DNA from 4 places in the Mesorhizobium sp. M0119 genome. Region 2 is predicted to be linked to each of the others. Evidence: predicted binding sites of a transcription regulator. Region 2 holds the regulator's gene; each other region holds the start of a gene.

Evidence for each region. Region 2 encodes LexA, which represses DNA repair genes until DNA is damaged. Its sites were predicted from a motif close to TGTTCNNNNTGTGTTCNG; they were not measured.
Region 1: the regulator LexA is predicted to act here: its motif matches at 4,543-4,560, upstream of uvrA (excinuclease ABC subunit UvrA).
Region 3: the regulator LexA is predicted to act here: its motif matches at 4,949-4,966, upstream of NKJ40_RS23595 (YifB family Mg chelatase-like AAA ATPase).
Region 4: the regulator LexA is predicted to act here: its motif matches at 2,954-2,971, upstream of dinB (DNA polymerase IV).

The regions. Positions count from the first base shown of each region.
Region 1 is NZ_JAMYTU010000011.1:97,961-105,398, forward strand. Features, by position in the region: gene NKJ40_RS13380 (DUF72 domain-containing protein) at 1-565, opposite strand, end outside; gene NKJ40_RS13385 (GNAT family N-acetyltransferase) at 594-1,064, opposite strand; gene NKJ40_RS13390 (DUF302 domain-containing protein) at 1,061-1,471, opposite strand; gene uvrA (excinuclease ABC subunit UvrA) at 1,471-4,392, opposite strand; gene NKJ40_RS13400 (hypothetical protein) at 5,092-5,385, opposite strand; gene NKJ40_RS13405 (ATP-dependent Clp protease proteolytic subunit) at 5,479-6,084, opposite strand; gene NKJ40_RS13410 (SRPBCC family protein) at 6,111-6,635, opposite strand; gene NKJ40_RS13415 (ArsR/SmtB family transcription factor) at 6,632-6,946, opposite strand; gene NKJ40_RS13420 (cupin domain-containing protein) at 6,888-7,223, opposite strand; gene NKJ40_RS13425 (hypothetical protein) at 7,110-7,438, shown strand, end outside.
Region 2 is NZ_JAMYTU010000009.1:153,641-161,078, forward strand. Features, by position in the region: gene moaC (cyclic pyranopterin monophosphate synthase MoaC) at 1-342, shown strand, start outside; gene NKJ40_RS11915 (molybdopterin molybdotransferase MoeA) at 342-1,547, shown strand; gene NKJ40_RS11920 (hormone-sensitive lipase) at 1,555-2,385, opposite strand; gene kynU (kynureninase) at 2,483-3,730, opposite strand; gene lexA (transcriptional repressor LexA) at 4,179-4,913, shown strand; gene NKJ40_RS11935 (ComEC/Rec2 family competence protein) at 4,907-7,372, opposite strand.
Region 3 is NZ_JAMYTU010000031.1:2,778-10,215, forward strand. Features, by position in the region: gene NKJ40_RS23585 (malate synthase G) at 1-2,066, shown strand, start outside; gene NKJ40_RS23590 (hypothetical protein) at 2,188-3,282, shown strand; gene NKJ40_RS23595 (YifB family Mg chelatase-like AAA ATPase) at 3,324-4,856, opposite strand; gene NKJ40_RS23600 (cupin domain-containing protein) at 5,189-5,569, shown strand; gene gshB (glutathione synthase) at 5,580-6,524, opposite strand; gene NKJ40_RS23610 (GtrA family protein) at 6,746-7,120, opposite strand; gene NKJ40_RS23615 (glycosyltransferase) at 7,128-7,438, opposite strand, start outside.
Region 4 is NZ_JAMYTU010000027.1:42,293-49,730, reverse strand. Features, by position in the region: gene NKJ40_RS22455 (FAD-dependent oxidoreductase) at 91-1,611, shown strand; gene dinB (DNA polymerase IV) at 1,660-2,901, opposite strand; gene ybiA (riboflavin biosynthesis intermediates N-glycosidase) at 3,032-3,580, opposite strand; gene NKJ40_RS22440 (GNAT family N-acetyltransferase) at 3,681-4,139, opposite strand; gene NKJ40_RS22435 (hypothetical protein) at 4,211-4,573, opposite strand; gene NKJ40_RS22430 (hypothetical protein) at 4,763-5,059, shown strand; gene NKJ40_RS22425 (XRE family transcriptional regulator) at 5,114-5,809, opposite strand; gene NKJ40_RS22420 (hypothetical protein) at 5,893-6,291, shown strand; gene NKJ40_RS22415 (GcrA cell cycle regulator) at 6,361-6,996, shown strand; gene NKJ40_RS22410 (DUF6456 domain-containing protein) at 7,062-7,438, shown strand, end outside.

The DNA.
Region 1 (7,438 bases), on a different contig from region 2:
AGATGAAATCGCCGGTGACGTCGGCAATCCCTGGATATTTGGCGTGGTCGGCATAGACGATCGCGACCTTGTGCTTTCGCGCCAAGGCTGCGAACTCCGGCACGACGAAGCTGTCGTTGCGCACCTCGACTGCGTGGCGCAGCGCAACGCCGTCCTGCTTTTCCGGCAACAGCTTCAGGAAGGCCTCGAAGTCGTCCGGGTCGAATTTCTTGGTCGGCGCGAATTGCCACAGGATCGGCCCGAGCTTGTCGCCAAGTGCCGCGACGCCCGACCCGAGAAAGCGCATTATCGATTCGCCTGCCTCGCCGAGCACGCGGCGGTTGGTGACGAAGCGGTTGCCCTTCAGCGAATAGACGAAACCATCCGGCGCTTCGTTCGCCCATTTGACGAAGGTCGGTTCCTTGAAGCTCGAATAATAGGTGCCGTTGACCTCGATAGTCGGCACCTGCCGGCTGGCATGATTCAGCTGCTTGGCCTTCGACAACTTGTCCGGGTAGAAGGACGTGTCCCACGGCTCGAAGGTCCAGCCCCCCATGCCGGCGCGGATTGTTCCTGATTGAGTCATGGTAGTCCTCCCGGTTTGCAGAAAAGGATCACGCGATGGCGGTCGTCTCGACGGCTTTCGCCATGTCGACGACCGTCCATCCTGGCCGATATGGATTGGGCCGGCGACCCGTTTCGCGAAAGCCGTACGCCTTATACAACGAAACGTTCCGTTCCATTCTGGCATTGGTGTAGAGTCGGATTTCAGGCAAGCTCCATAGGCGCGTCTGTTGCTCGGCCCAATCGAGCAGTCCGATGCCGAAACCCTTGCCCTGAGAGGCGGGCGCAACGGCGACGCTGAAGATCATTGTATGGTCCGCATGTCGTTCGAGAACGATCAGGCCAGCCGTCTGCCCGTCTTGCTCCGAAAGCCAGACCTCGCCGCGCTCGATGCGCGGCGCATAGTCTTCGGTAATCGGGATCGGCGGTGCTCCCAGCATCGCGGTGTAAGGCGCGTAGGCGTCGGTGGTGAGCGAGATCACCGTGGCGAGATCATCGGCCCGAGCGGCTCTCATGATCAAAACTGGCCCGCACCGCCAGCGGCCGCAATCACCTTGTCCATGCCGGCGGCGATCGCGGCGACGGCATTGCGGCTGGCGTCGCCCAAGCCGTGGCGATCAGCCATCCAGTGCGCGTCATTGTAGGAGAGCCAGACCTTGCCTTGCTCGTCCTCCCAAGCCAGTGCCTTGACCGGCAGATCGATGCCGGCAGGCTGCCGGTCCTGCATCAGTGGCGTACCGCCTTTCGGATTGCCGAAAATCAGGAGCTGGGTTGGACGCAGTGATGTTTCGACACTGCGCGCACCGGCGGCGTGGTCAATGCGGGCGAAGACCAGCAATCCTGCACGTTCCACAGTCTCGACCAGGCGATCGATGGTTTCGGCCACGCCGAAGCTGCTTTGGACCGTGATGAGACCGTTCTTTGCCATCACTCCGCCGCTTCGCGCTTGCCTCCGGGGCGCCGCTCCAGCAATTCCCTCAGGAACTGCCCGGTATAGCTGCGTTTTTCGCGGACGATGTCCTCCGGCGTGCCGGACGCCACCAACTCGCCGCCGCCGTCGCCGCCCTCGGGGCCGAGATCGAGCACCCAATCGGCGGTTTTTATCACCTCTAGATTGTGCTCGATGACGACGACCGTGTTGCCCTGGTCGACCAGCTCGTGCAGCACCTCAAGCAGCTTGGCGACGTCGTGGAAATGCAGGCCGGTGGTTGGCTCATCGAGAATGTAGAGCGTCTTGCCGGTCGCCTTGCGCGACAGTTCCTTGGCCAGCTTGATGCGCTGCGCCTCGCCGCCCGACAAAGTCGTTGCCTGCTGGCCAACATGGATGTAGCCGAGGCCGACCCGCTTCAGCGTCTCCAGCTTGTCGCGCACGCCGGGCACGGCGGCGAAGAAATCGACGCCTTCCTCGACCGTCATGTCGAGAACGTCGGCGATCGACTTGCCCTTGAACAGGACGTCCAGTGTCTCGCGGTTGTACCGCTTGCCGTGGCAGACGTCGCAGGTGACGTAGACGTCGGGCAGGAAGTGCATCTCGATCTTGATGACGCCGTCGCCCTGGCAGGCCTCGCAGCGGCCGCCCTTGACGTTGAACGAAAAGCGGCCCGGCTGGTAGCCGCGCGCCTTGGCCTCCGGCAGGCCGGCGAACCAGTCCCGGATCGGCGTGAAGGCGCCGGTATAGGTGGCAGGGTTGGAGCGCGGGGTGCGCCCGATCGGCGACTGGTCGATGTCGATGACCTTGTCGAGGAATTCCAACCCCTCGATGCGGTCGTGATCGGCCGGATGTTCACGCGAGCCCATGATGCGGCGTGACGCCGCCTTGAACAGGGTCTCGATCAGGAAGGTCGACTTGCCGCCGCCGGACACGCCGGTGACGGCGGTAAACGTGCCGAGCGGGATTTCGGCGGTGACGTTCTTCAGATTGTTGCCGCGCGCGCCGACGACCTTCAGCCGGCGGTTCTTCTTGGCCTCGCGCCGCACGGCCGGCGTCGCCACTTCGAGTTCGCCCGACAGGTATTTTCCGGTGATCGAAGCGGGCGTCGCCATGATCTGGTGCGGCGTGCCCTGGGCGATGATGTGGCCGCCATGGATGCCGGCTGCCGGGCCGATATCGACAACGTAGTCGGCATGCAGGATGGCGTCCTCGTCATGCTCGACGACGATCACTGTGTTGCCGATGTCGCGCAGATGCTTCAGCGTGTCGAGCAGGCGGGCATTGTCCCGCTGGTGCAGACCGATCGACGGCTCGTCCAGCACGTAAAGCACGCCGGTCAGGCCGGAGCCGATCTGCGAGGCAAGCCGGATGCGCTGGCTCTCGCCGCCCGACAGCGTGCCGGAGTTGCGCGACAGCGTCAGGTAGTCGAGCCCGACATCGTTGAGGAAGCGCAGCCGCTCGCGGATTTCCTTGAGCACGCGCACCGCGATCTCGTTCTGCTTGTCATTGAGCGAAGCAGGCAGGTCGGTGAACCACTGGTCGGCCTTGCGGATCGACAGCTCGGTGACCTCGCCAATGTGCTTGCCGGCGATCTTGACCGCGAGCGCCTCGGGCTTCAGCCGATAGCCGCGGCAGGCCGGGCAGGGCGTGGCCGACATGAAGCGCTCGATCTCCTCGCGCATCCAGGCGGATTCGGTTTCCTTCCAGCGGCGCTCGAGATTGGGGATGACGCCCTCGAAGGTTTTCGTCGTCTTGTAGGAGCGCAGGCCGTCATCGTAGTGGAAGGTGATTTCGCGCTCGCCGGTGCCGTGCAGCACGGCTTGCCTTGCCTCCTCGCTCAAATCCTTGAACTTGTCGCCGAGCTTGAAGCCATAGGCAACGCCCAGCGCTTCCAGCGTCTGCGCATAATAGGGCGAGGTCGACTTCGCCCACGGGCTTACGGCGCCAGCGCGCAGCGAAACATTCTCGTCGGGCACGACCAGGCTGGCATCGATGGCGCGCTGGCTGCCGAGCCCGTCGCAGGTTGGGCAGGCGCCGAACGGATTGTTGAAGGAGAACAGCCTGGGCTCGATCTCGGGAATGGTGAAACCGGACACCGGGCAGGCGAACTTTTCCGAGAACAGCATGCGTTCATGCGTCTCGTTCTTCGACTTGTTGACCGAATCCTCGCCGGTCTGGCTGGCGTCGAGCGGCTTGTCGGCAAATTCCGCTACCGCCAGTCCGTCGGCCAGCTTCAGCGCGGTCTCGATGGAATCGGCGAGCCGCGTCGCCAGATCGCCGCGCACGACGATGCGGTCGACGACAACGTCGATGTCATGCTTGTACTTCTTGTCCAGCGCCGGCACGTCGGCGATCTCGTAGAAGACGCCATCGACCTTGACGCGCTGAAAGCCCTTCTTCTGCAGCTCCAGCAATTCCTTGCGGTACTCGCCTTTGCGGCCGCGAACCATCGGCGCCAGAATGAACAACCGGGTGCCTTCCTCGACTGCAAGCACCCGGTCGACCATCTGCGAAACCGTCTGGCTCTCGATCGGCAGGCCGGTGGCCGGTGAATAGGGTACCCCGACGCGGGCGAACAAAAGCCGCATATAGTCGTAGATCTCGGTGACGGTGCCGACCGTCGAACGTGGGTTTTTCGAGGTGGTCTTCTGCTCGATGGAGATGGCTGGCGACAGGCCGTCGATCTGGTCGACGTCCGGCTTCTGCATCATTTCGAGGAATTGCCGTGCATAGGCCGAAAGGCTCTCGACATAGCGGCGCTGGCCCTCGGCGTAGATGGTGTCGAAGGCAAGCGACGACTTGCCCGACCCCGACAGGCCGGTCATGACGATCAGGCTGTCACGCGGCAGATCGAGATCGACATTCTTCAGATTGTGTTCGCGTGCCCCGCGAATGGAGAGATATTTATGGTCGGCCATCGCCGGTCGCCGCCTCAGAATCTGGAATTCATGGGATGGGCGGGTTTTCCCGACCACCCCCTATGTAGGTAAATTTCGCCGCCTTTTCGAGAGACGCCACAACTCTCGACCAAAGCGTTTAACCGTCTTTCGCGCGAACGGGCAAGCGGAAAGAACAAAGGCCGAACACGCTCCTGACAAAAGCTGCCCGTGCGGCCGGCTTCACAAAGCGTCTCGCGATCACATTTTTCGGTAATCGGCTATTCAAGGTTGACGTCCATGCGTCACGGGGGCAGACTCCAAACGTCAACGAAGCTGGCCGTCTTTCGATGGCCTCGCGGCCTGGGGCTAGCCTGCGAGACGCTGCGGGTTATGCGATGAGCGCTTCGACGACGACAGTCGCAACGAACAGAAGGAGAGCAGAGGCATGACTCCACCGGATAGTTCCTTGAGGCTCCACGTGTCGCTGGAGCCGCGGCAGGTATAAGTAGCCAGGTCAGGCGTTTAGCGCTACCTGCCAACGTTGATCTGCCGATCCCCACAACAATCAGAGACTGCTAGTCGGATCGTCGGCTGAACGCCGCGAAGCATCCGAAATAAAAAGCCGGCAGTACACTCCCGGCAATTTGGATTTTAGATCCAAGAAGCCCCGTCAGTTGCAAAAGCAATGGCGGGGCTGTTCGTTTGAAGCGCAATATTTGTGGTTCACACCAGGCGAACTTAGCGGCTGGAGGGCCTGATCCCGCCGGTAGCGACATCGATGGTGATGCTGCCGGAAATCCGAACATCGGTATCGCCGATCTTGAACGTACCGTTGCCGCTGCTTGGAACCGCGTCGTCGGGCTCGGGCTGCGGAGTTGGCTCGGCGATGCGATAGTCACTCGTCACACCGGGCAGGGCGCCCTTTTGCGAAGACGTCGAATTATCTTGGGCAAGTGCCATGCCCACCAGCATGTTCGTGCCCACAATGGCGGCAATGGCAAGGCATAGGCTGGATGAACGAATGGCGGTCATCACCTGACTATAGTGCGGCGATAGCGCCGAAGCCAGACCGGCGGCGCTGAGAGTTGCCGGCCCTCATATCGCTCAGTTCCGTTCGAAGGTGCTTCACGCGGCCTGCTTGCGAGTGTCGAAAACATGGTCGACGAGGCCCCAATCCTTGGCCTCCTGCGCAGTCATGAAAAAGTCGCGGTCGAGCGTGCGTTCCACTTCTTCGTAGGTGCGGCCGCAATGATGGGCGTAAAGATCGGTCATGCGCCGCTTGGTGCGAAGGATGCCCTCGGCATGGCGCTGGATGTCGGAGGCTTGGCCCTGGAAACCGCCGAGAGGCTGATGCAGCACGATGCTGGTGTTGGGTAGCGCGATACGCCGCCCTGGCGTGCCGGCCATCAAAAGAAACGAGGCCATCGAGGCGGCGAAACCCATACAAACGGTGGAGACCGGGCAACTGATATACTGCATCGTATCGTAGATGGCGAAACCGCTGGTCACCACGCCGCCCGGCGAGTTGATGTAGAGCGAGACCTCCTTGTCGGGATTGTCGGATTCCAGCGACAGAAGCTGGGCGCAGACCAGCGCCGAGGTGCCGTCATCGATCGGCCCGTTGATGAAGACGATGCGCTCGCGCAGCAGCCGCGAAAATATGTCGAAGGCGCGTTCACCGCGGCTCGACTGCTCGATCACCATCGGCACCAAATTGGCAAGGCCGCTCATCGTTTGTCTCCATTGACTGTTGTCGTTCAGGCCGCGCGCAGGAAGAGGCGCGGCGCGTTTGCGGCGATCTGCTTATGCTTGGGAGCGCGTGCTTCAAACGAAAGCCGGCAACCGGCACCTACCATCGCGATCTCCGGCATCGCTGCCCGAGCAAAACCATCATGGACGATGCGCAGATGCGTGCCGCCGGAAACGGTGCGGTCAAGCGTAAAGGTGACGATGCTGTCCACTGGGTTGTCGTTCTTTGGGCTGTCCAGGGGGTTGCCGGGCGGCACTTGCGTATCGCCGGGCGCCGCCCGCTCCCGCCAGGAATAGCGCAGCAGCCGTCCGGGATCCGCGTCGAGGATTTCGCACTCGATCGGCGCATTCGGCGCTTTAAAGGCAAAGCGGTTGCCGATTTCGGGCTTGATGTCGTTCGGCATCATCCAGGCCGCGAGCAGGTCCGGCACCGTCAGCGCCCGCCACACCTTTTCCGGCGGCTCGGGCAGCTCGCACTCGAACTCGATCTTGTCTGCCGCCATTTCCGCGCGTTCTTTGCCTCGGCTGGTCATTGGTCCATGTCCTTCAAAACCGTCTTGAGCCTTTCGATGCGCTCTGGCCAGAACGCGCGGTAGCGTTCGATCCAGCCGAGCAGCGGCGCAAGCCCCTTCGGATCGGCGCGGTAATAGGCGTTGCGGCCGGCCCGGCGCTCGACCACGAGGCCGGCGCCGCGCAGCACTGCGAGATGTTGCGATACCGCCGGCTGCGATACCGGCATGCCAGTGCGCAGTTCAGACACCGTCATCTCGCCGTCGGCGAGCCGCTCATAGACGGCGCGACGCGTTGGATCGGCCAGTGCCCGAAAAATCTCTGCTTCGATCATGCCGAAAGCATAAGTCAATACTTATCGGTTTGGCAAGCCGTGTTTTTAAAGACAGGCGAGGTTTTACAAACTCGCTGGAAGCCAGCGTCTCACCATGTCGGGGGATCCGTTGAACGTCGCCTCGAAAACTGGTGACGCGAGCACGGCATGGATATGAAGCATATTGGGAGCCGACGTTTCGGAAGCCATGTTGCCTGTGCGCGGCAACAACAAGCGACTGTCCGGCGGTCAAGACGACATGCTCTTCGTCGATCCACATCTCGGCCCTGCCGGCGATGACGGTAAGCACTTCCTCGACCGGGTGCCAATGTGTCGGGGCGCCAACCGCTGGTTCGACCCATTGTTCGAATATGCAAAGTTGAGTTGCGCCGTTGCGGGCCGAGACATGCATTCGGGTCTTTACTCCCGCCCGCCATTCTTCTTGCGGCTGATCGTCTTGCGCAACCATCTTCATGCGTTCGCCTCGATCCCATGGTCTGTGGAAATTCGACG
Region 2 (7,438 bases):
CTGGGCACCGCGCGCATTGCCGGCATCATGGCGGCCAAGAAGACGCATGAACTGATCCCGCTCTGCCATCCGCTGCTGCTGACCAAGATATCTGTCAATATCGAGCCGGACGCCGCGCTGCCCGGCCTGAAAGTGACGGCATTGACCCGCGTCACCGGCAAGACCGGCGTTGAGATGGAGGCTCTTAGCGCCGTCTCGGTCGCTTGCCTGACCATCTACGACATGGCCAAGGCGGTCGACCGCGCCATGGTCATCTCCGGCATCAGGCTGGTTGAAAAGACCGGCGGCAAATCCGGCGACTACAAGATCACCGGAGACGGGGCCACCGAGGCAGGCCGATAATGGCGCTAGTCCCAGTTGCCGAGGCGCTCGAGCGTCTGCTGGACGGCGCAGCAGCGCTGCCGGGCGAACGCGTCGCACTGCTGGATGCCGCCGACCGCGTGCTGGCGGAGCCGGTTGTGGCGCTCCGCACCCAGCCGCCGTTCAACGCCTCCGCCATGGACGGCTATGCCGTGCGGGCGGCCGACATCGCGTCCGTACCGGCAAGGCTTTCGGTGATCGGCATGGCGCCGGCCGGACGCGGCTTTGCCGGAACGGTGCAGCAGCGGCAGGCCGTGCGCATCTTTACCGGCGCGCCGCTTCCCGAAGGCGCCGACACCGTCGTCATCCAGGAGAACGTCCGCGATCTCGGTGGCGGCAGCGTCGAAGTGACGGAACCGACGGTGCAGGGGCGCAACATCCGCCGCCTCGGGCTCGATTTCGCCAAGAGCGATGTCCTGCTGCCCAAAGGCCGCCTGCTCGATCCGGCGGCCTTGTCGCTGGCGGCGTCGGCCAACCACCCCGAGGTCCGCGTGGTCAAACGGCCGCTGGTCGCCATCATCGCCACCGGCGACGAATTGCTGCCGCCGGGCAGCGATCTTGGCCCCGACCAGATCATCTCCTCCAACGCCTATGGTGTCGCCGCTGCCGCACAGTCGGTCGGTGCGCGCGCGCTCGACCTTGGCATCGCGCCGGACCGCAGGGAGGCGATCGCTGCGCTGGTTGAAAAGGCCGTGAAGGCTGGCGCGAACGTCATCGTCACGCTGGGCGGTGCCTCGGTCGGTGACCACGACTTCGTCCATGACGTGCTGACCGGGCAAGGCGTGACGCTCGATTTCTGGAAGATCGCCATGCGGCCGGGCAAGCCGCTGATGTTCGGGCGGCTGGGCGACATTCGCTGCATCGGCCTGCCCGGCAATCCGGTGGCGAGTCTGGTCTGCACCCAGCTCTTCCTGAAGCCGCTGCTGGCGCGCCTCGGCGGTCGCGCCTTTCAGCAGGATATACGTCAGGCACGGCTCGGTGCTGCCATGCCGGCCAACGATCTCAGGCAAGATTATGTGCGGGCTGTTGTCACAGACGACGCCGGTACGCTCGTGGCGACGCCGTTCGGCATCCAGGACTCCTCGATGCTGAAAATGCTGGCCGATGCCAACGGGCTGATCGTCCGCGCGCCGTTCGCGCCTGCCGCGGCGGCGGGCTCCCCCTGCGGCGTGCTGATGCTACGCTGAACCTGCCTCACTCCCAGATCAAGGTCCGGGTCAGCGGATGGTCTGGATCGGCCAAACCGTCGATGATGTTGAAATGATGCCGGTCAGGCTCGACCACCGAGCTGGTCGCGGCACCCAGACCGATCCAGATATTGGCCAGCAACGCGCTCTGGCGCAGGAATTCGGCGCGCTCGCCGCCGCCGGCCCAGCAGGTCAGGCGGGCCTTGTCCATCGGGCGCAGCAGCACCGGGCTTTCGGCCTGCGCCTCGGCCTCATCGATCGCGATCGTCTCGTTCATGCCGGTGCGCATGATCGGGCGCAAATCGTGCACCCCCGAGATCGACACCACATGACGAACGCGCCGGACCACTTCGGGCGCCAGCGGCGTCGTCGCCGTAACCATCCGGCTAACAAGATGGCCGCCGGCCGAGTGTCCGGTCAGCATCAGCGGCCCTGCGACCATCGCCGCCGCCTTGCCGATCGCCGCGCCGACTTCCTTGACGATGCCGCCAATGCGTATCTGCGGACAGAGCGTGTAGGACGGCATCGCAACCGCATAGCCACGATCAACAGCGCCAGCGGCAAGATGCGACCAGAAACTCTTGTCGAAAGCCATCCAATAGCCGCCATGAACGAACACCACGAGTCCCTTGGGCTTGATGGCCGGCAGGAAAAGATCGAGCCGGTTGCGTGGGTTATCGCCATAGGCCATGTCGAGCTGCGCCCTGCCTTGCGTCGAAAGCACGTTGCGGAAAACCCGCGCGGGCTCGATCCAGGCCGCCGGCCAGCGATCGCTGCCGGCTATGTTGGCGCCGTTGGCATAGGCGTTGTCCCAATCGGCAATGTGACGTTCGAACACCCTGCGCCCTCCCTTGGCAATATGGCCTTGCAACGTAGCCGTAAGCATCGCGCGGCGCGTCGTCGCCAGCCTCACGATTCCAGCTCTCGCATCAATCTCAAGTGACAGCCGCCTTGATGGCGAAGCGCGCATCCTTCCACGCACCGGTGCGCAGGATGTCCTCAAGCACTTCGACGGCCTGCCAGACATCGGCATAGCCGACATAGAGCGGGGTGAAGCCGAAGCGCATGGTGGATGGCGCGCGAAAATCGCCGATCACGCCACGTTCAATCAGCGCGCGCATGATCTGGTAGCCATGCTCGTGCATGAATGAAATCTGGCTGCCGCGTTTTTCCCCGTCGCGCGTGCTTTCGAGCGTGAGCCCGTAAGCGCCGCACCTTGCATCAACAAGCTCGATGAACAGATCGGCCAGCGCGATGCTCTTCTTGCGCACCGCCGTCATGTCGACATCGTTCCAGATGTCGAGCGCGCCTTTCAGCGTCCGCATCGACAGGATCGGCTGGGTGCCACACAGAAACCGGCGGATGCCGGTGCCGGCCGCATAGCCTGGCTCGAAGGCGAAGGGCCGTGCATGGCCCCACCAGCCGGTGAGCGGCTGCTGGATGTCGGCAAGATGCCGCTCAGCCGCATAGATGAAGGCAGGTGCACCCGGTCCGCCATTCAGATATTTGTAGGTGCAGCCAACGGCAAAATCGGCGTTTGCCTTGTCGAGCTCGACTGGCATCGCACCGGCGGTGTGGCAGAGATCCCAGACGATCATCGCCCCGGCCTCCTGGGCCCTGCGCGTCAGCCCCGGCATGTCGCGCAGTTCGCCCGACTTGTAGTTGACGTGGTTCACCAGCACCACGGCAGTGCGTTCGTCGATCAGCTCTTCGATGGTCGGCGCGTCGACCCCCGAGAGGCGCAGCAGCGTATCTTTTCGCGTCGAAACCACACCTTCAGCCATGTAAAGGTCTGCCGGAAAACTATCGCCCTCGGCGACGATGACCCGCCGCTGCGGCCGCATGGCCATGGCGGCGTGCAGCAGCTTGTAGATGTTGACCGACGTCGTGTCGCAGACCACCGTCTGGCCGGTCGCGGCACCGATCAGGCGCCCGAGCTGGTCGCCAAGTTCAAGCGGCATGTTGAACCAGCCGGCCGTGTTCCATGCGCGGATGAGATCATGCGACCATTCTTCGGTCGCGGCCTTGCGCAATTCATCGAAAGCGGCACGCGAAGGAGCCCCTAGCGAATTGCCGTCGAGATAGATCACTCCTTGCGGCAACACAAAGCGGTCACGCATCGCGCGCAGCGGATCTGCGGCATCCATCGCCTTTATGGCCGCGAGATCGGGAATTCCTGTCATGATTTGCCTGCTTCCCCAAAGATTCGACGCAACGCCGGACACGCATCGACTGTTCTTCCATTACCGGATAGCGCGCAGCAAGGCTCCACCAGCGAGAGGCAGCCTGACCAGGCGGTGGAAACCAGGAGTTAACCCGAGGTTGGCGTTTTGAGTTCGTTTCGTTCACGGTGCTTTGACCAAACCACACAGTCGATACGGGTTCACTTCCGTGCCCTTTGCCGACCGACGGCGGATGCCAGTGGCGCATTCTAGGAAGCCAGAAGGGCGCAAACGACAGCAGAATCAAGGCGATGAGGCTCGCGGCGGGTGAAAATGCGGCATTCCGGTAAGGGCGTGGTTTGTTTCCCGAGCCTTAACGCATTCATTAAACTTTAAACAGTTGCGGAACACAACTGGAACAGATAGTGTTTGTTCTGGGTTTGTTTTTCTGATTCTGTTGGGGGTCGCTATGCTGACACGCAAACAACACGAACTGCTTATGTTCATCCACGAAAGGTTGAAGGAAAGCGGTATCCCGCCTTCCTTCGACGAGATGAAGGAAGCGCTCGACCTGGCTTCCAAATCCGGAATCCACCGGCTGATTACAGCGCTGGAGGAGCGCGGCTTCATTCGCCGTTTGCCCAACCGGGCCCGTGCGCTGGAGGTGCTGCGCCTGCCTGACTCGATCGCCCCCGGCCTCAATGCGGCACGCAAGTTCTCGCCGAGTGTCATCCAGGGCAGTCTTGGGCAAGGCGCCCCTCGGCAGGGCAAGCCGACATCATCGCGCGTCCCTGCAGCCGGCAATGACGACGATGTCGTCGCCGCCGTTTCGATTCCGGTGATGGGCCGCATCGCCGCTGGTGTGCCGATCGACGCCATCCAGCACCAGACGCATTCGATTTCGGTGCCGCCGGATATGATCATGGGCGGCGAGCATTATGCGCTCGAGGTCAAAGGCGATTCGATGATCGAGGCGGGCATTTTCGACGGCGACACGGTGATCATCCGCAATGCCGATACGGCGAGCCCCGGTGAGATCGTGGTGGCACTGGTCGACGAGGAAGAAGCGACGCTGAAGCGGTTCCGCCGCAAGGGCGCTTCGATCGCCCTGGAAGCCGCCAATCCGGCCTACGAGACGCGCATCTTCGGACCAGACAGGGTCAAGGTGCAAGGCAAGCTCGTCGGACTGATCCGCCGCTACTGAGCTCCGCCCTTGGCGCCGGCTTTTGGCTTGTCGGTCCTGCGGTATGGCGGCAGGCCCCGCGCCGCGCGTGAAAATCTCCGCTGCATGTGCCAGGGCCGGTATGATTTTTCGACGGCGAAACGGATTTCGGCGCGTGTTGCCGCTTGTGGATCGAAATAGACGGCCGCACTTCCCGCGCGCGCTAGTTGCCGTTTGGTGACGACGAGGACCAGCCGGTCATAGTAGCAGGGATTATGGGCGGTGGCGTCGTCGATGACGATCAAGCTGGCAAAGGCGCAGGCTGGCCGTGCAGTATCGCGGTCCTTGGCTTGCGCGATGATCGCGCCGGATGGATGCCTGGCAAGGCAGAGGCCGTCCGTGCAAATGAACGGCATGCCCGGCGGTAGGTCGGCCGGATCGGCAATGTCGAATTGCGGATCGTTCTTTCCAGGTGTTTCCGGCGCGACGATAGCCTCTGATGTGAGCGCGCGTTTCCAGTTGTCGATGGTGAACTCATTCGGGCGTGCCCGGTTGACCGCAAGTTCACCGCTGCCGATCGGCAGCGCGACCAGCCGTGCGTCCTCCGAGATCAATACGTCGGGTACACGCGTCTGCGTTGTCGTTAGCAAGCCGGCGAGCGCAAAAGGAAGTGCCGCGAGCCGCAACCAGGTCGTCGCCATGCTGGCAATGACGAGGGCGATCGTCACCAGAAGGACGGATCTCAGCGAAATCAGCCCGACCGCATCGATCGGCGAGCGCTCGGAGATCCACCCGGACAGGGCGATCATCGCCGTCAGCCCCTTGCCCATCACGTAGAGGAAAGGCCCATCCGCGCCGAACGGCATCGCCAGCGCACTGAGGACGGCGAAGGGCATGACGACCAGTGAGACGATGGGCATGATGGCCAGATTGGCGAACAGGCTGAGCGGCGCCACGCGCTGGAAATGCCATATGGCGAAAAGCGCCGTGGCGCTCCCTGCAATGATCGAGGTCATCGCCAGGCCGCCCATGCCCAGCAGGACCTTTCGAGTGGCAAAGCGTAGCGGCGACCGCCGGGGCGGCGGGGTGGTGGCCCTGCCGGCGAGGTAATCGGACCAGCCTGCATAGGCGCCGACAAGGGCCGCCGTCGCGGCGAAGGACATCTGGAAGCTCGGACCGACCACCTCGTGCGGCGACACCAGAATGACCGCGATGGCCGAGATCGCCAGGTTGCGCATGGTGAGCGCGGCCCGGTCGAACAGCACGGCGATAAGCATCACCGCCAGCATGATGAAGCTGCGTTCGGCCGCTACCACAATGCCGGAAAAGACGAGGTAGGCCGCAATCGAAAAAAGCGCGGCGGCCGCGGCATATTTCTTGACCGGCCGTCGCGATGAGAAATCGGGAAACAGCGCAAAGGCGCCGCGTAGCAGCGCCATGATGGTGCCGGCGACCAACGCCATATGCAGCCCCGAGATGGAGATGATGTGGTAGATGCCTGTACGCCGCATCGCTTCGTTGATCTCCTCGGGAATGCCGGCGCGCACGCCGACGATCAGCGCAGCAGCAATCTCGCCCTCGGCGCCGCCAATGCGGCTGCGGATATGGTCGGCGATGGATTCGCGCGCGTCTTCGATCGCCGAAGAAAGCCGCGCGGCAAGCGGGATGCTGCCCGACGACACGACTTTCGGATTGCCGAGAAAAAAGCCGCTGCCGCCGATACCGGCGAAATAGCTGTCGAAGGAGAAATCATAGCTGTCGGGCCGCACCGGCCCGGTCGGCGGCAGCAGCCGCACATAGCCGGAGATCTCGGAACCGGCGGTCAGCTCAGCCGGTATTTTCATCGCCGAAACGCGGACCCGTTCCGGCATGTAGCGCAGTGTCGGCCTGGCGGTTGAGATCACATCGATCGTCAGCCTGATGCGGCCGCTCGCCATGGGCTCGTACGATACGACGCGACCCGTCAGCCGCGTCGAGATTTCGGAACCGAGCATATGCGTCCCGACACGCCAGGTCTCGAACTTGGCGGCAAGCACGCCAAGCGCGCAGAGCAACGCCACCATGAAGCACAGGCGCGTCCTGGGCCATGACCGCGAGACGACGGCACAAAGGGCTGCCAAGGCGACGATAGCGATCGGCTGTGGGAAGGCCAGCTCGGCCGCCATCGCGAAATACACGACCACCCCGCATGCGAGGAACACCGGCACCAGCAGGAAGGCGACGCCGCGGTCGAGTTCCAGGCCGGCCGCCGAGGTTACGCTGTTGCGGATACGGGACGGTGACGGAAGGCGGAAACGCCGGCGTAGGCGCACGATGGGCTCGCCCGCGGGCACGGAAACCGTTGCTGGGTCGCTGGCCGGCAGCGACGGAGCATCGAAGCGCGGAGCGGGCAGCAATGCCGGTGTCGGCAGGACAGGCAGGGGAGCGGCAAACAGCAAGCGTTCGCTGACGCCGCTACCAGCGTCCTCGCCCTCGCCCGCACCACGGCCTCGCACAGCCATCGGGTCTGCCCCTTGCGCCCTCGACCTCCTATGCTACATGAACGCGCAACGCGCGAAAGTCCGCAA
Region 3 (7,438 bases), on a different contig from region 2:
CGATCGTCCATGATCTCTCGCCAAAAAACCGGGCGCTGCTCGAAAAGCGCGATGCCATGCAGGACAAGCTCGACCGCTGGTACCGCGACAATGGCGCGCCCGTCGACATGGAGGCCTACAAGAACTTTCTCCGCGAGATCGGCTATCTCCTGCCCGAGGGGCCGGCGTTCAGCGTGACCACCGAAAATGTCGACCCGGAAATCGCGCTGGTTGCTGGGCCGCAGCTGGTGGTGCCGGTGATGAATGCGCGTTATGCGCTGAATGCCGCCAATGCGCGCTGGGGCTCGCTGTACGATGCGCTCTACGGCACCGATGCCATCCCGGAGACGGACGGCGCCGAGAGGGGCAACAAATTCAATCCGGCGCGCGGCGCCAAGGTCGTCGCCTGGGTGAAAAGCTTCTTCGACGAGGCGGTGCCGCTCACGACAGGCAAATGGGCCGGCGTCAACGGACTCTCGGTCGCCAACGGCATGTTGCGGCTGGGCGAGGGTGCCGGCGCCACCACGCTCGCCGACCTCAAACAGTTTGCCGGCTATCGCGGCGATGCCGCCGACCCCGAAGCCGTCCTGCTGGTCAAGAACGGCCTGCACATCGAAATCGTTGTCGACCACAACAACCAGATCGGCCGCACCGATCCGGCCGGCATTGCCGATGTCGTGCTGGAATCGGCGCTGACCACCATCCAGGACTGCGAGGATTCGGTGGCGGCCGTCGATGCCGAGGATAAGGTGCTGGTCTACCGCAACTGGCTCGGCCTGATGAAGGGCGACCTGGCCGAGGAGATCACCAAGGCCGGCAAGAGCTTTGTCCGGATGCTAAACCCCGACCGCACCTATACCGCGCCCGATGGCGGCACGCTGACCTTGCCCGGCCACTCGCTGATGCTGGTCAGGAATGTCGGCCACCTCATGACCAATCCGGCGATATCAGACCGCGACGGCAACGAGGTGCCGGAAGGCATCATGGATGCGGCGCTGACGGCGCTGATCGCGCTGCACGATATCGGCCCGAAGGGGCGGCGCGCCAATTCTCGCGCCGGCTCGATGTATATCGTAAAGCCCAAGATGCACGGGCCCGACGAAGTCGCCTTCGCCGTCGAGATTTTCGACCGCGTCGAGGCGCTGCTCGGCATGGCCAAAAACACCATCAAGATGGGCATCATGGACGAGGAGCGGCGCACCACCATCAACCTCAAGGAGGCGATCCGCGCCGCCAGGGACCGCGTCGTCTTCATCAACACCGGCTTCCTCGATCGCACCGGCGACGAGATCCACACCTCGATGGAAGCCGGCCCGATGATCCGCAAGGGCGACATGAAGCAGGCCGCCTGGATTGCCGCCTACGAAGCCTGGAACGTCGACATCGGCCTGGAATGCGGATTGGCCGGCCATGCTCAGATCGGCAAGGGCATGTGGGCGATGCCCGACCTGATGGCGGCAATGCTCAACGAGAAAATCGCGCACCCCAAGGCCGGCGCCAACACCGCCTGGGTGCCGTCGCCGACGGCGGCAACCCTGCACGCCACGCACTACCACAAGGTCGACGTCCACGCCGTGCAGCAGGCGCTGAAAAGCCGGCCCAAGGCCAGGCTCGACGATATCCTGTCGGTGCCGGTAGCAAGGCGGCCGAACTGGTCGCCTGAAGACATCCAGAAGGAACTCGACAACAACGCGCAGGGCATTCTGGGCTACGTCGTGCGCTGGATCGACCAGGGCGTCGGCTGCTCCAAGGTGCCCGACATCCACGATGTCGGCCTGATGGAGGACCGCGCCACGCTGCGCATCTCCTCGCAGCACATCGCCAACTGGCTGCACCACGGCGTCTGCACGCCCGAGCAGGTGATTGAGACGATGAAGCGCATGGCGGCGATCGTCGACCGCCAGAACCAAGGCGATCCGTTCTACCGGCCGATGGCGCCGGATTTCGACAACTCCATCGCCTTCCTCGCCGCCTGTGACCTCGTCTTCAAAGGCCGCGTCCAGCCCAACGGCTACACCGAGCCGGTGCTGCACGCGCGGCGGCTGGAATTGAAGGCGAAGCAGAGCGGGCGGGATAAAACCCTATGACAGTCTGGCTATGAACGGTTGCTGATCCTCAGGCATTAAATATTTGTACAATGTACTGTAGGGTGGGTGAGCGTGACTGGATACTGCCACGACAACGTGCGACGAATTTCTCAGGGGCCAAATGAGCAACAACAGGTCTGAACAAAACGTCAGAAAATTCTTTGTATCGATAATAGTCATTTGGGAAGCATTGCTATTCAATTCGCTGCCGACCCAGGCTGCAGAAGAGGTGCCGTTAGCTGTTCCTCTGATAAAATTGGAGTACCCGGGAAATCCACCCAATATCCGGATGTTGTATGTTAAGGTGCTTTCCCTCGGTAACCGAAAAGTAAATCAACCGCTATTACTGGATACCGGGTCCAGTGGCATGACGATCGACTGTGCTTCTGTGCTTCCAAAGAGGCTGTGTTCTGTCGAAGGAATAAAAATTACGAAGGATTTGGAACTAGATGGGATAACCGTTACCACCCAAAAAGCCGTCATGAATTACGGAACCTACGATGAGTACGGAAATGTTGCGTTGGCCCGGGTGACTTTCGGTTCCCGAGGCTCTTCCGTCTCCACCGAGGCATCCATCCCCTTCCTTGTTCGCTATAAGGAGGTCAGACGCAGCACAGGTGAAATTGTCGGTGGCCGGCTCTGGCCAAAAGGGATTTTTGGCATTTCCCCTATTGGAGGCGGTGGACCAAATCAAATGCTGAAATCCCCAATGGATGCTGTGAGTCCCAGAAATGGCTTGCGAAAGGGGTATTATCTTTCTCCGATAGGAACCGATTGGAGAGCTTGCACGAACGAGGAGGCGAATTGCCCGGCAGTTAAGGCACTTCACATTGGGATATCGGACAGCGTGAAAAGCGGGTTCAATATGGATAAATGGAAAACCGCTAGCGATCGCTATAATTTCCCAACCATAGGTTCATGTATACTATTGAAAGAAAAAACAACCTGCCGGCCGACACTTTACGACACGGGAAATTCGACAATCGTAATAGCGGATAACCCGCCAAAAGATTCAAGTGGATCCATGGATATCGGTACTAGAGTGGCGGTAAAAATCGCGATGCTAGGGGAGTGGAAATTCGACACGTCATACGGATCCGAGTTGGAATTCTCTCCAACTATCGGCCACAACATCATTGGCATACGATATTTTGAAACGAATAGTTTACTAGTTGACTTTGAAGCGAAAGAGATCGGAATCCGCATCGGGAATTGACCAGAACTCTTCATCGTGTTCGGCCACAGGACGGGACGCTCCTACGCCGCCTGCGCCATCCGCTCCGAGCTCATGCGGTAGGAAATCGCTTCGGCCAGATGGATGCGGCCGACCGTCTCGCTGGCCTCGAGATCGGCCAGCGTCCGCGCCACCTTCAAGACGCGGTGATAGGCTCGTGCGGAAAAGCCGAGCTTTTCGCTGGCATCCCTGAGCAGCGACAGGCCGGCGGCATCGGGCATGGCGATCTCCTCGATGACGGAGGGCGAGCAATGCGCGTTGGTGGTGGCGGAGGTCGCGCCGAGCCGTTCGAAACGCTCACGCTGGATCGTCCGCGCCCGTGCTACGCGAAGTGCCACGGCTGCACTCTTCTCCGCCCGGTCCGGCCGGATCAAATCGCTGGCCGAGACCGCCGGCACCTCGATCCTGAGATCGATGCGATCGAGCAGCGGGCCGGAAATGCGCGCCTGGTAGTCGGTGCGGCAGCGGTCGCCGCGCAGGCAGCGATAGCCCGGCTCGCCGGCCATGCCGCAACGGCACGGGTTCATCGCCGCGACCAGCTGAATGCGTGCCGGATAGGTGACGCGGTGGTTGGCGCGCGCGATCATGCAGTCGCCGGTCTCCAGCGGCTGGCGCAGCGCATCGAGCGCCTGCGGCGAGAATTCGGGAAATTCGTCGAGGAACAGCACGCCGTGATGGGCAAGCGAGGCCTCGCCCGGCCGCACGCGCAACCCGCCGCCGACCATCGCCGCCATCGAGGCAGAATGGTGCGGCGCGCGAAACGGCCGCCGGTCTGTCAGTTTTCCTTCGCCGAGCTCGCCGGCCACCGACGCGATCATCGAGACTTCGAGCAATTCCCTGGGCGCAAGCGGCGGCAGGATCGACGGCAGCCGCTGCGCCAGCATCGACTTTCCCGATCCCGGCGGACCGACCATCAGAAGATTGTGGCCGCCGGCTGCCGCCACCTCCAGCGCCCGCTTGGCGGTCTCCTGGCCCTTGATGTCGGCAAGGTCGGGCAGGTCGCGCGCCGAAGCATGGATGCCGGCTTCCGGCCGTGACAGAACCTGCGTGCCGCGAAAATGATTGGCGATGGCAATCAGGCTGCGCGGCGCCAATATGTCGAAATCCTTGCCGGCCCACGCCGCTTCCGGCCCGCAGGCGAACGGGCAGATCAGGCCCTTGCCTTCGGCATTGGCGCCGATCGCCGCCGGCAGAGCGCCGGCCACCGCGGCAATGGTGCCGTCGAGCGATAATTCGCCAAGCACGACATAGCCGGCCAGCATGTCGCCCGGAATGGCGCCCAGCGCCGCCATCAACCCGAGGGCGATCGGCAGATCGTAATGGCTGCCTTCCTTGGGCAGGTCGGCGGGCGCCAGGTTGACGGTGACCTTCTTCGACGGCATCGACAGGCCGGATGCATGAAGTGCTGCCTGCACCCGCTCGCGGCTTTCGGCTACAGCCTTGTCGGCCAGGCCGACGATGTGCATGTTGACCTTGCCCGGCGCGATCATCACCTGCACGTCGACCGGCACGGCCTCGATGCCCTGGAAAGCAACCGTGCGAACCCGCGCCACCATGTCTTCACCCCGGATGCAGGCTTTGCCCCAAGCCTTTGCGATCATGCCGCGAACGGCGTCACCGGAGACAACCACAGATTTCCGGCGAAGGCAAGAACATTTGGGGAACGGGTGTTCGTGAAAGCAATGACCTCGGCCTGACAATGCAGGCGACCGCAGCGAGGGCCGGGCTCGCCGCGAAGGGTGCGCGCCAAACAAGCAGCTCCGCACGAAAGGAGCGGGCGCATGTATTTTAGCAATCGCTTATAATCGAGCGCCAAATGAGGTATAAACCCGATAGCGGTTCCGGCGATCGCAACGTCAGGCTCCGCGTCGAATACAGGGAGGTTGACATGGCTGATAGTGCAATGAACGTCACGAAGTTTGCTTCCAAGTCTCACAACACACCGGATGAAGTTCGAGCGCCCGATAAGACACGCGTCGAAGTGGTGCGGCTCCCCGGGTTTACTCTCGGGCGGCTCAATATGGAACCGGGATGGAAATGGTCCGAGTGTGTGAAGCCGGTCGTCAAGACGGACAGCTGTCAGGTGTCGCATGTCGGCTACGTCGTATCCGGAGCCATCACCGTCAGAATGAATGACGGGACGCAGAAAACTTTCGAGCAAGGCACGTCCTACACAATTCCGCCCGGCCACGACGCCTGGGTGGAAGGCAATGAACGCTTTGTATGCATCGAAGTCATGAGCGCCGAGCAATACGCCAAACCAGCGTAGGCAACGGGATCTATTTTCTCCGCTTGTCCTCCACCGCATCCCAGAACAGGCTGGCGATGTCGGCGCCCCCAAAACGCTGCACTTCGCGTATGCCGGTCGGTGAGGTCACGTTGATCTCGGTCATGTAGTCGCCGATGACGTCGATGCCGACAAGGATGAAGCCGCGCTCCTTCAGCGAGGGGCCGATGCGGGCGCAGATCTCGCGTTCGCGCTCCGTCAGCTCGGTCTTTTCGGCGCGGCCGCCGACATGCATGTTCGAGCGCGAATCATGCTCGGCCGGCACGCGGTTGATGGCGCCGACCGGCTCGCCGTCGATCAGGATGATGCGCTTGTCGCCGGCCCGCACCTCCTTGAGGTAGCGCTGCACGATGAACGGTTCGCGGAACATCTGACCGAACATTTCGAGCAGCGAGGCGAGGTTGCGGTCGGCCTCGTGCAGGTGGAAGATGCCGGCTCCGCCATTGCCGTAGAGCGGCTTGACGATGATATCGCCGAACTCCTTGCGAAAGGCGGCGACCTCGAGCGGGTCCTTGGTGATCAGCGTGTCCGGCATCAGGTCGGGAAATTCGGTGACGAAGATCTTTTCCGGGCTGTTGCGCACCCAGGCCGGGTCGTTGATCACCAGCGTCTTCGGATGGATGCGCTCGAGGATATGCGTGGTGGTGATGTAGTTCATATCGAAGGGCGGATCCTGACGCAAAAGGATGACGTCCATCTCCGATAGGTCGGTGCGGACTTCTTCGCCCAGCGAATAATGATTGCCCTTCTCGTCGCGGACCTGCATCGCCTCGATGCGGGCAAACACCTTGCCGTCGCGCAGCGACAGCCGGTCGGGCGTGTAGTGGAACAGCTGGTGCCCGCGCCGCTGCGCTTCCAGCGACAGCGCAAACGACGTGTCGCCGACAATCGACACGGTGGAGATGTGGTCCATCTGGACGGCGACTTTCAGGGGCATGGGTGCTCTCCGGCGCACTTGGAGCGACGTGCGTCCACCTGGACGCACATACGCTCCAAACACTTTTGAATCCATGCATCGCACTGCCCGAAAATCGATTCCGATTTTTCGGGCCGATGCATCGACGACAGCGATATAAGGAAATCGGCGGCTTCTGCCAATCGGCCAAGGTCATGATGAGGCTGCGCTTCGCTTGGCGCAGACCCCAATGCGATGTGCCTTCAGCGATCGAAGACCAGCTTGGAATAGCCGAGGAAGGACAGCGCCATGGCAATCAGCGAGGCGACCGCAAGGGCAATGAGCGGCGACATCATCGGCAGCGCGAACAGCATGGCGCAATAGACGAGATAATTGACGACGCTGGTGGCAATGCCGACGCCGCCGTAGCGTGCGCCCTCTTGCGCGACGCCGCGGCTGGAAGGCGAGAAGGTCAGATGGCGGTTGATCAGCCAGGTGACGGACAGGGCAAAACCGATCGAAATGATGCGGGCCACGAAAGGTCCGACCGGCGCTATCGTCAGCACCAGCCAAAGCGCCGCCGCGTCGGCGACGAAGCCGATGCCGCCGGCGACAATGAAGCGGGCAAGGCGTCCCATTTAGGCTCTAAGCCGCCCGCGGGGTCTTGCGCGGTCCGGCCTTCAAAGTCGCGAGCGCACTTGCGCGTTCGCGTTCGACGCGGCCGGAAGGCATCGACAGATAGAAGATGCGCTTCTGCTCGGCCCGGCCGCGCGACACCGAATCGAGGATTACCCCGGTCACTGCCGCCAGCATCGACAGCAGCAGCAGCCCGACCGACAGCACCCAGGTCGGCATGCGCGGCACAAGCCCGGTTTCGGCGAACTCGATCAGCACCGGCGCCATCAGAAACAGGCTTGATGCCAGGAAGAACACCGAAAAAGCGCCGAAGAAACGCA
Region 4 (7,438 bases), on a different contig from region 2:
GACGTCAAGCTTACGCAGGCACTCAGGCGTCGAGGAACTTTGAATCTTGGCGTCCGTTTATCCGAATGTCGGGTATGAAGGGCTCCGCCAATGAATGTCAGCGATGAAAGGACTGTATCGCTTTGGGCGGCAACCGAAGTCGCGCCTGATACCGTTCCGCTCGAGCGGAGTGAACAGGTCGATGTCGTGGTCGTCGGGTCTGGAATTGCCGGACTGTCGGTGGCGTACGAACTGGCCGGCGCCGGGCAAAGGGTGGCAGTGCTCGATCGCGGCCGGATCGGAAGCGGCATGACGGCACGCACCACCGCGCATCTGTCATCGATCTGCGACGACTATTTTTCGGAACTGATCAAATTGCGCGGCGAGGAACTGGCGCGGATTTACTACCGAAGCCAGTCGGCCGCTATCGACCGTATCCAATCGATCCAGGACGCAGAGGGTATCGCGTGTGATTTCCGCCGCCTCGACGGCTTTCTGTTTCCGGCGTCAGGCAGAAAGGAATCCGTCATCGAGCGCGAACTGGACGCCGCTCTGAAAATCGGAGTCGACGTCGAGAAAATCGTCGGCGTGCCGCTTGCAGGATTTTCGGATGCGCCCGTCCTTCGCTACGCCAATCAGGCGACATTTCACCCGCTCAAATATCTCCGCGGGCTGGCTGCCGCCATTCGCGCGCGCGGCGGCGCGCTTTATGCTGAGACCATCGTCGACAAGGTCGAGGAGACCGACGGCGGCGTGCGCGTAAGCACGGTCTCGGGCTTTGCCGTGTCTGCCAGATCGGCCGTTGTTGCCACCAACTCGCCGATCAACGATCGGGTCGCGCTCCATACCAAGCAAGCGCCGTATCGGACCTACGCGATGGCGTACGAGATCGCGCGCAACGTTTTGCCGGATGCACTCTATTGGGACACGCTGGATCCCTATCACTACGTTCGCCTGCAGCCTGGTGAAGGCAAAACCGACTTTCTGATCGTCGGTGGTGAAGACCATAAAACAGGGCAGGCCGACGATGCCGACGACCGCTTCGCGGCCCTGGCGGCCTGGACCAAAAGGTTGGTGCCCGATATCGGCGCTGAAGCCAATCGATGGTCCGGGCAGGTAATGGAGACCGTCGACTATGCCGGCTTCATCGGCCGCAATCCCGGCAACCGGCATGTCTTCGTGGTCACAGGCGATTCCGGTCAGGGCATCACCCATGGGGTTGTTGCCGGCCAACTGATTTCCGACCTGATCCTGAAGGGGGAAAGCCCCTGGCGGGAACTTTACGAACCCTCCCGCAGGACGGCACGCGCGATCGGCGACTATCTGGCGGAGAATGCGACAGCGATCAGGAGTTTTGCCGAGTATGTCGCGCCTGGTGAAATCGATTCCGCCGACAAGCTGCGGCCGGGAGAGGGCGCTATCGTCCGCGAGGGACTTACCAAAGTGGCGGCTTTCCGCGATGAGGACGGCACGCTCTACAAATGCTCGGCCTCATGTACCCATGTCGGCTGCCATGTCCATTGGAACTCGTTGGAACGCTGCTGGGACTGCCCCTGCCACGGCTCGCATTTTGCCGTCGACGGCACGGCCTTGAACGGGCCGGCCGTATCGCCCCTAGGTTCTGTCGGATAGTCTTTTTCGACATCAGTATCGCCAGACTTTCGCCCCGGCCAGGCCGGCTCACAACTCCTTTTCGGCCAGTTCGCGAAAGGCATCGGGAACCGACCGCTGTAGTCCGAGCGCGACCGAGGCGTAGCCGACCGCCTCCCAGCCGAAGCGGTCGCGGATCTTGTCGATGGCGCGGTCGGCGGTCCAGCGCGCCGCGCCCTTCCTGGTGCCGGGGCGGCGGCGGTCGTCGTCGAGCCCGAGCGGCAGTTCCAGTTGCAGGCCGGCATGCTGCTCCAGATGCGATACGGCGATCGCCAGCAGCGAGATGGTCTTTTCGTGCGGATGATCGATAAGCACCTTGCGCACCAGCGCCTCGGCGATCTCGGCCAGCATGGCGGTTGCCGATATCGGCTGGTCGAGCGTGATCGAGCGCGTCACCGATCGCAAATCGGCAAAGCGGACGCGAACCGTGACGGTGCGGCCGGGCCGGGATTTCGCCCGCAACCTCGTGGCGACCCTGTCGGCCAGATGCAGCAAAGCGGGTACGAAGACGTCCTCGTCGGCCGGTTTTCGGCCAAGCGCCGATTGCGCGCCGGCCGATCGCGCGCGGCGCTGCGTCTCGAGCTTGCGCGGATCGCGGTTCCACGCCAGCGCGTTGAGTTTTTCTCCGGCCGCCGGCCCGAGCAGGCGCTCCAGCGCGCCACTGTTGGTCTTCGCCAGCTCGCCGATGGTGTTGACGCCGATGCCGGCCAGCCGCTCCCTGGTGACCGGGCCGACGCCCCACATCAGCTCGACCGGCAGGTGGTGCAGGAACTCCAGCTCGTGGCGCGGATCGACCACCACCAGCCCGTCGGGCTTTGCGACCTGTGAGGCGATCTTGGCCAGATGCTTGGTGCGGGCTACGCCGACCGAGATCGGCAAGCCGAGCTCGGCCCGCACGCGGCGGCGGATCTTGCTGGCGATCTCGGCCGGCGAGCCGAACAGATGGGTGCAGCCGGCGACGTCGGCAAAGGCCTCGTCAATGGAAATCCGCTCGACCACCGGCGTGAAATCGCCGAGCACCTTGATGGCCGCATCGCCCAGCCGCTGATAGTCCTTGAAATGGCCGCCGACGAAAATGAGTTGCGGGCAGAGTTCCCGCGCTCGCCGTCCCGGCATGCCGCCGCGCACGCCGAACGCCTTGGCTTCATAGGATGCGGCAAGCACTACCCCGCCGCCGACGGCAATCGGCTTGCCGCGCAAGGCCGGGTCGAGCAATTGTTCGACCGAGGCATAGAAGGCATCCAGATCCGCGTGGAGGATGTTGGCTTCCATCCGGCCCGTTCGCCCGCGGCGGTTCGAACGCCGCATTGTCTCGAGTTGTGATGAGAACATAAAGAGAACATTGCCGGCGGATTGTCAAGCAGCGCGGAGGCTGCCGCAGATGACGAGAGGGCGGCAATGTTCAGCCGCGCAGCCGATCGCGGGCCTGCATCAGCGCGAATCCCAACAGGTTCTCGCCGCGCCACAGCAGCGGGTTCACCGCCCTCTCGTCATCCGCCGCAAGGCCGTTGCCCCACACCCGGTCGATGGGGCTCGCCTCGACCAGCACCCGGTCATGCGTCGACAGCAGATATTCGCGCAGCGCCGCGTTCTGGCGGAACTTCTGAAAGCTCCCTTCGGTGACGATGCGATATTTGTCGGCATCCCATTTGGTGCCATCGAAGCCGCTCACCTGGCGGCCAAGTTGCTTTGCCTGCTTGGGGCTCGCCGCCTCGAGGATTTGTGTTGCCGTCTGAGCATCACCGAACAGGCGTGCCTTCTCGGCCATCATCCAGTGTTCGGCAGTCGGATAGCTCAGACCATCGACGGTAAAGGGCGCATGCCACCACTGGCTGAAGCACGACGTGGTTATGCGGCCGTCCTTGGACGGCTGATGGCCCCAGAAGAACAGGAACTTCTGCCGGGGCTTTGCGCGAAAGGTTTTTTCAAGCCAGGTTCGGTCGTAAATCATCGAGCGGATGGAGCAGGGCGAAAGGTCGGCTTGTCAATGCTCCATCCAGAGTGGGGTAGCGAAGATGAGCGGTCGGCGCTGAATGCGATGAAATGCTGATCTACAGCGCCATCTTGTAGCCGAGATGACTGGCGGTGAAACCGAGGCGCTCGTAAAAAGCGTGCGCCTCCCGTCGACCTTTGTCCGTGGTGAGCTGGACGAAGCTGCAATTGCGCGAACGGCACGTTTCAATCGCCCATTCGATCATCAGCTTGCCGACCCCGCGGGACCGCCATTGCCGGGCGATGCGAACGCCTTCGATCTGGCCGCGCCAGGTGCCTTTCCTCGAAATGCCTGGAAGGAAGCTGAGCTGCAGCGTTCCGACCACTTGCCCGGCGTCGACGGCGACGGCCAGCAACTGGTTGGGATCGGCATCGATTGCGCTGAAAGCATCGAGATAGGATGGCGCAAGCGGCGTGGACGGGTCTTCCCGGTCTGCGCCGAGCACATCGTCGGCAAGCATTGCAACGATCGCCGGCAGGTCAGGCGCCTGGGCACGACGGAATTCGATCTCGCTCATCGCGCGGAGACATACGGCGCAGTGTTGGCGATCGCAATATCCGTTTTGCCTTGCAAGGGAGGCGCGCGTCTTCAGGCGGCCTCGAGCGCCCAGAGACGATGACCGTAGCGGCGGAAGAAGCGGGCGAAGAGGTGTTGTTGCCTGGCGCGGGCGAGGTCTGCGGCGCGCCTTTCCTGCCGCCAGCGCGGCATGTTGCGGAACATCGACAGGAAGCGGGCGGCGTCATCGAGTGCTTCCTCGGCTGACTGTGCCGGGCGGATCGCCGCCAGGAACAGAGCGCGGCTCGGCTTCATCTGATCAATCGCCGCCTTGCGCTGGCGATGACCCTGGCGTGCCTTGCGGATGCCGTGCTGGCGGATGGCCGCGAAAGCGGCAAGCATAGCCGGGCTGTCGCCGCTATAGCCGCAGGCATGGGCGAACTGGGCTGGGTCCATCGTCATTCCCTTGCTGCCGGCCGGCTGCGGTTCTGTTGCTCGCGCCGATTCCAGTCCGCACCAGATATAAGCATAACTCAAATAATCGAACAAGCGAAACTTTCATGTTGGTGTAAGCGGAACCGACTCGACTCCGCTTGGAAAACCGATAATGATGCGAACAAAGCAGGAACAACGATGGGGATGGCCATGGCATTGGCAGGCAAGGAAGCGACGATCGCCGATGTTGTCTCGATTGCCGTCGAGTGCATCGACTGCGGACGCAACAGGTGGTGGAAGCCGGCCGAGCTCAAGCGGCATGGGGTGATGCCGGAGACACCGCTGGCCGCACTTTCGGGGCGCCTGATCTGCAAGGCCTGCCGGGCCGACGGCCTGCCGGGCGCCGCGGTCTCCATCCAGGCCGCCTTCATCGACGACCGGCAACGGACCCGCGCCGAGGCGCGCCTGCTCAACGGTCGAGAGCTGGAGCAGTCGAGGCGGGCTTGAGGGGGCGGGCGTGGTGCTCTTCCCTTCTCCCGCAAGGGGAGAAGGCAACAAGCCTCAATACCCCAGCAATTCCTTGAGCGGGATGACGCGGAAGACGTTCTTGATGGCGTAGCGGTTGAAGGTCAGCGTCTTCGGCGGGTTGTACTGTTCGACGATCAACTCGGCGGCGGTGCGCTTGACCAGCTTCTTGATGAAGGCCTTGCCGTTTTGCTCGTTCTCTTCGGGCAGCGTCTCGATCACCACATGGTCGCCGGGCAGCGCTTCGCGGCCGCCGCAATAGATCATCTCGCCGGGCTCGTAGCGCGGCACCATCGAATCGCTCAGCACGTGCAGCGCAAACACATTGCGCAGATGCCGGATCCCCGGCGGCCGCTGGACATAGCCGGCCGGCTGGCCGTTGAAGGTGAAGTCGCCATCGTCGCCGCCGACGGCGGTGCCGAGAAGCTGGATGTCCATCGGCCCGGCGGGCAGGGGGCCGGGATCGGTGACGATCTCGGCATCGGCGACCGGTCCGGCATCTTCGAGGAAGACGACCTCGCCCTTGCCGAGCGCCACCGGGTCGACGCGCAGGAAAGCGGCGGTCTTCAAAAGGTTCTCGGTCTTGGGCAGGTTGCGCCCGGTCTCCCAATTGCCGACGGCAGCGACGTCGGTGTCGTTGTGCTCGGCAATGTGGCGCATCACCAGGCCGCGCTGCTTGCGCGCCCGGCGGATCGCCGTTCCGACCTTGATCGACAGTGCAGTTTTCGCCATGGCTCCATCTGAGGCATAAGATTCGATTTCGTCTATGCAAGAATCGCTTGCATTTACGGTTTGAGTTATGCTCTTATGTGGGCATGCACAAGTCGCTTCACCAGCAATCGGTCATCGAATCCGCTCTTCAGCGCGCCGGCAGCGCTCGCCTGGAGGCGGTACCGCAAACGATCGCCAAGGCCATGCATGTGCCAACCCTTTCCCCTTCGTCGCGGCTGTCCTCCTCCCCAGCCGGGACGATGCCCGAGGCTCGCGCCTCGGATCCGGCAGCCCAAGCGGCCGGAACGGCCGGAGCCGTTCCCCTCACGGCTCCGGCCACGAATTACCTGCCGGCCGGCAATGCGGATGCCGCGGTTTCCTGCATCCGCACCGAAGACGGCACGGTCATCGCCTTCGACAAGCGGACGGGCAAGACAGTGTCCGGCGCAACAAGGCAGGCGGCCGAGATGAAGCTCGATCGCAGCAGACCACGCGAAGGCTGACCGGCTTTCGGGCCTGAGGCCGGCGAAGCCGGCGCCGCACACAACCATCTTTGCAGGGAATGAAACATCATGGCCGCCCGCTATTCCGCCTCGGAACTGGAACAAATCGAGAACTGGCTGATGAGCGGACTGTCGGCCGCGAAGATCGCCACCAGGCTCGGTGCGCAGCGTGGTAGCCCGGTCTCACGCGCGGCCATCATCGGCATCGTCCATCGCACCGCCCGTCTGCGCGCCATCGGTCTTGCCAGATCCAAGGGCTGGTGTGGCGGACGGTCGGGCGGCCGGCTCGGAAATTCGGCGCCTGAGCCATCAAGCACCGCAGGTCAAGCGGAGGCGGCTCCGAAAGCCGAGCCACGCTGCCGCCTGGCAAGGCTGTCGGCCAGGCTGGCGCCGCCGGCCTGGCAGCCGGGTCCTGCTCGGATCACCGGGGCCGATGGCGCGCCGCTCGAAATGCCGGCGCCGCGCCCGATCGCCGCCGGCGGCCGCCAGCCGCATTTCGTTGCCATGCGCTTCATCGATTGCCTGTTCGAGCGCTGCCGCGCGCCGCTCGACACGACGCTGCAGGAGGATGCGGAAAACGACGCCCCCGGCTGCCGGCCCGGTTTGGACATGCTGTGCTGCGGACTGCGCACGAAGCCATCGAAAAGCTACTGCGCCTATCACGCTGCGCGCTTCCTGCGCACGCTGCCGGCCGAAGCGATTTGAGCCCGCTTCCATGAGGCTGGAAGTTCGCCACAGCCCGACGACCAAAACCCAGGAGGACTGACCCGATGAGCAACAAAACCGCCCAGAAGGCCAAAGCCAGGCCACCGAGATTGCCGAAAGGCGAGGCCGAGCAGGTGCGCATCCGCAAGGAGATCGGTCATGATTTCGCGCTGAAGGACGACCGGTTCGGCCGCAAGCGGTTGGCCAAGGGGACGCAGGAGGGCGCGCGCCTCTACGAGGTTTCCAATGATGGCCACACCGCGACCGGCGGTATCGCTCGGGTGCGCAATGTCGACCCGCTGAGCGGCCTCACCTCGCTGTCGCGCCAGCAGCGCGAGGCGGGCATGCGCTATCGCCAGGATTTTCGCGACTCGTCAGAGGCAACCGCCAAGCCGATGGCCTGGGCCGAGCGCGTCGACGGCGGCCGCACCGGCAGCGGCGT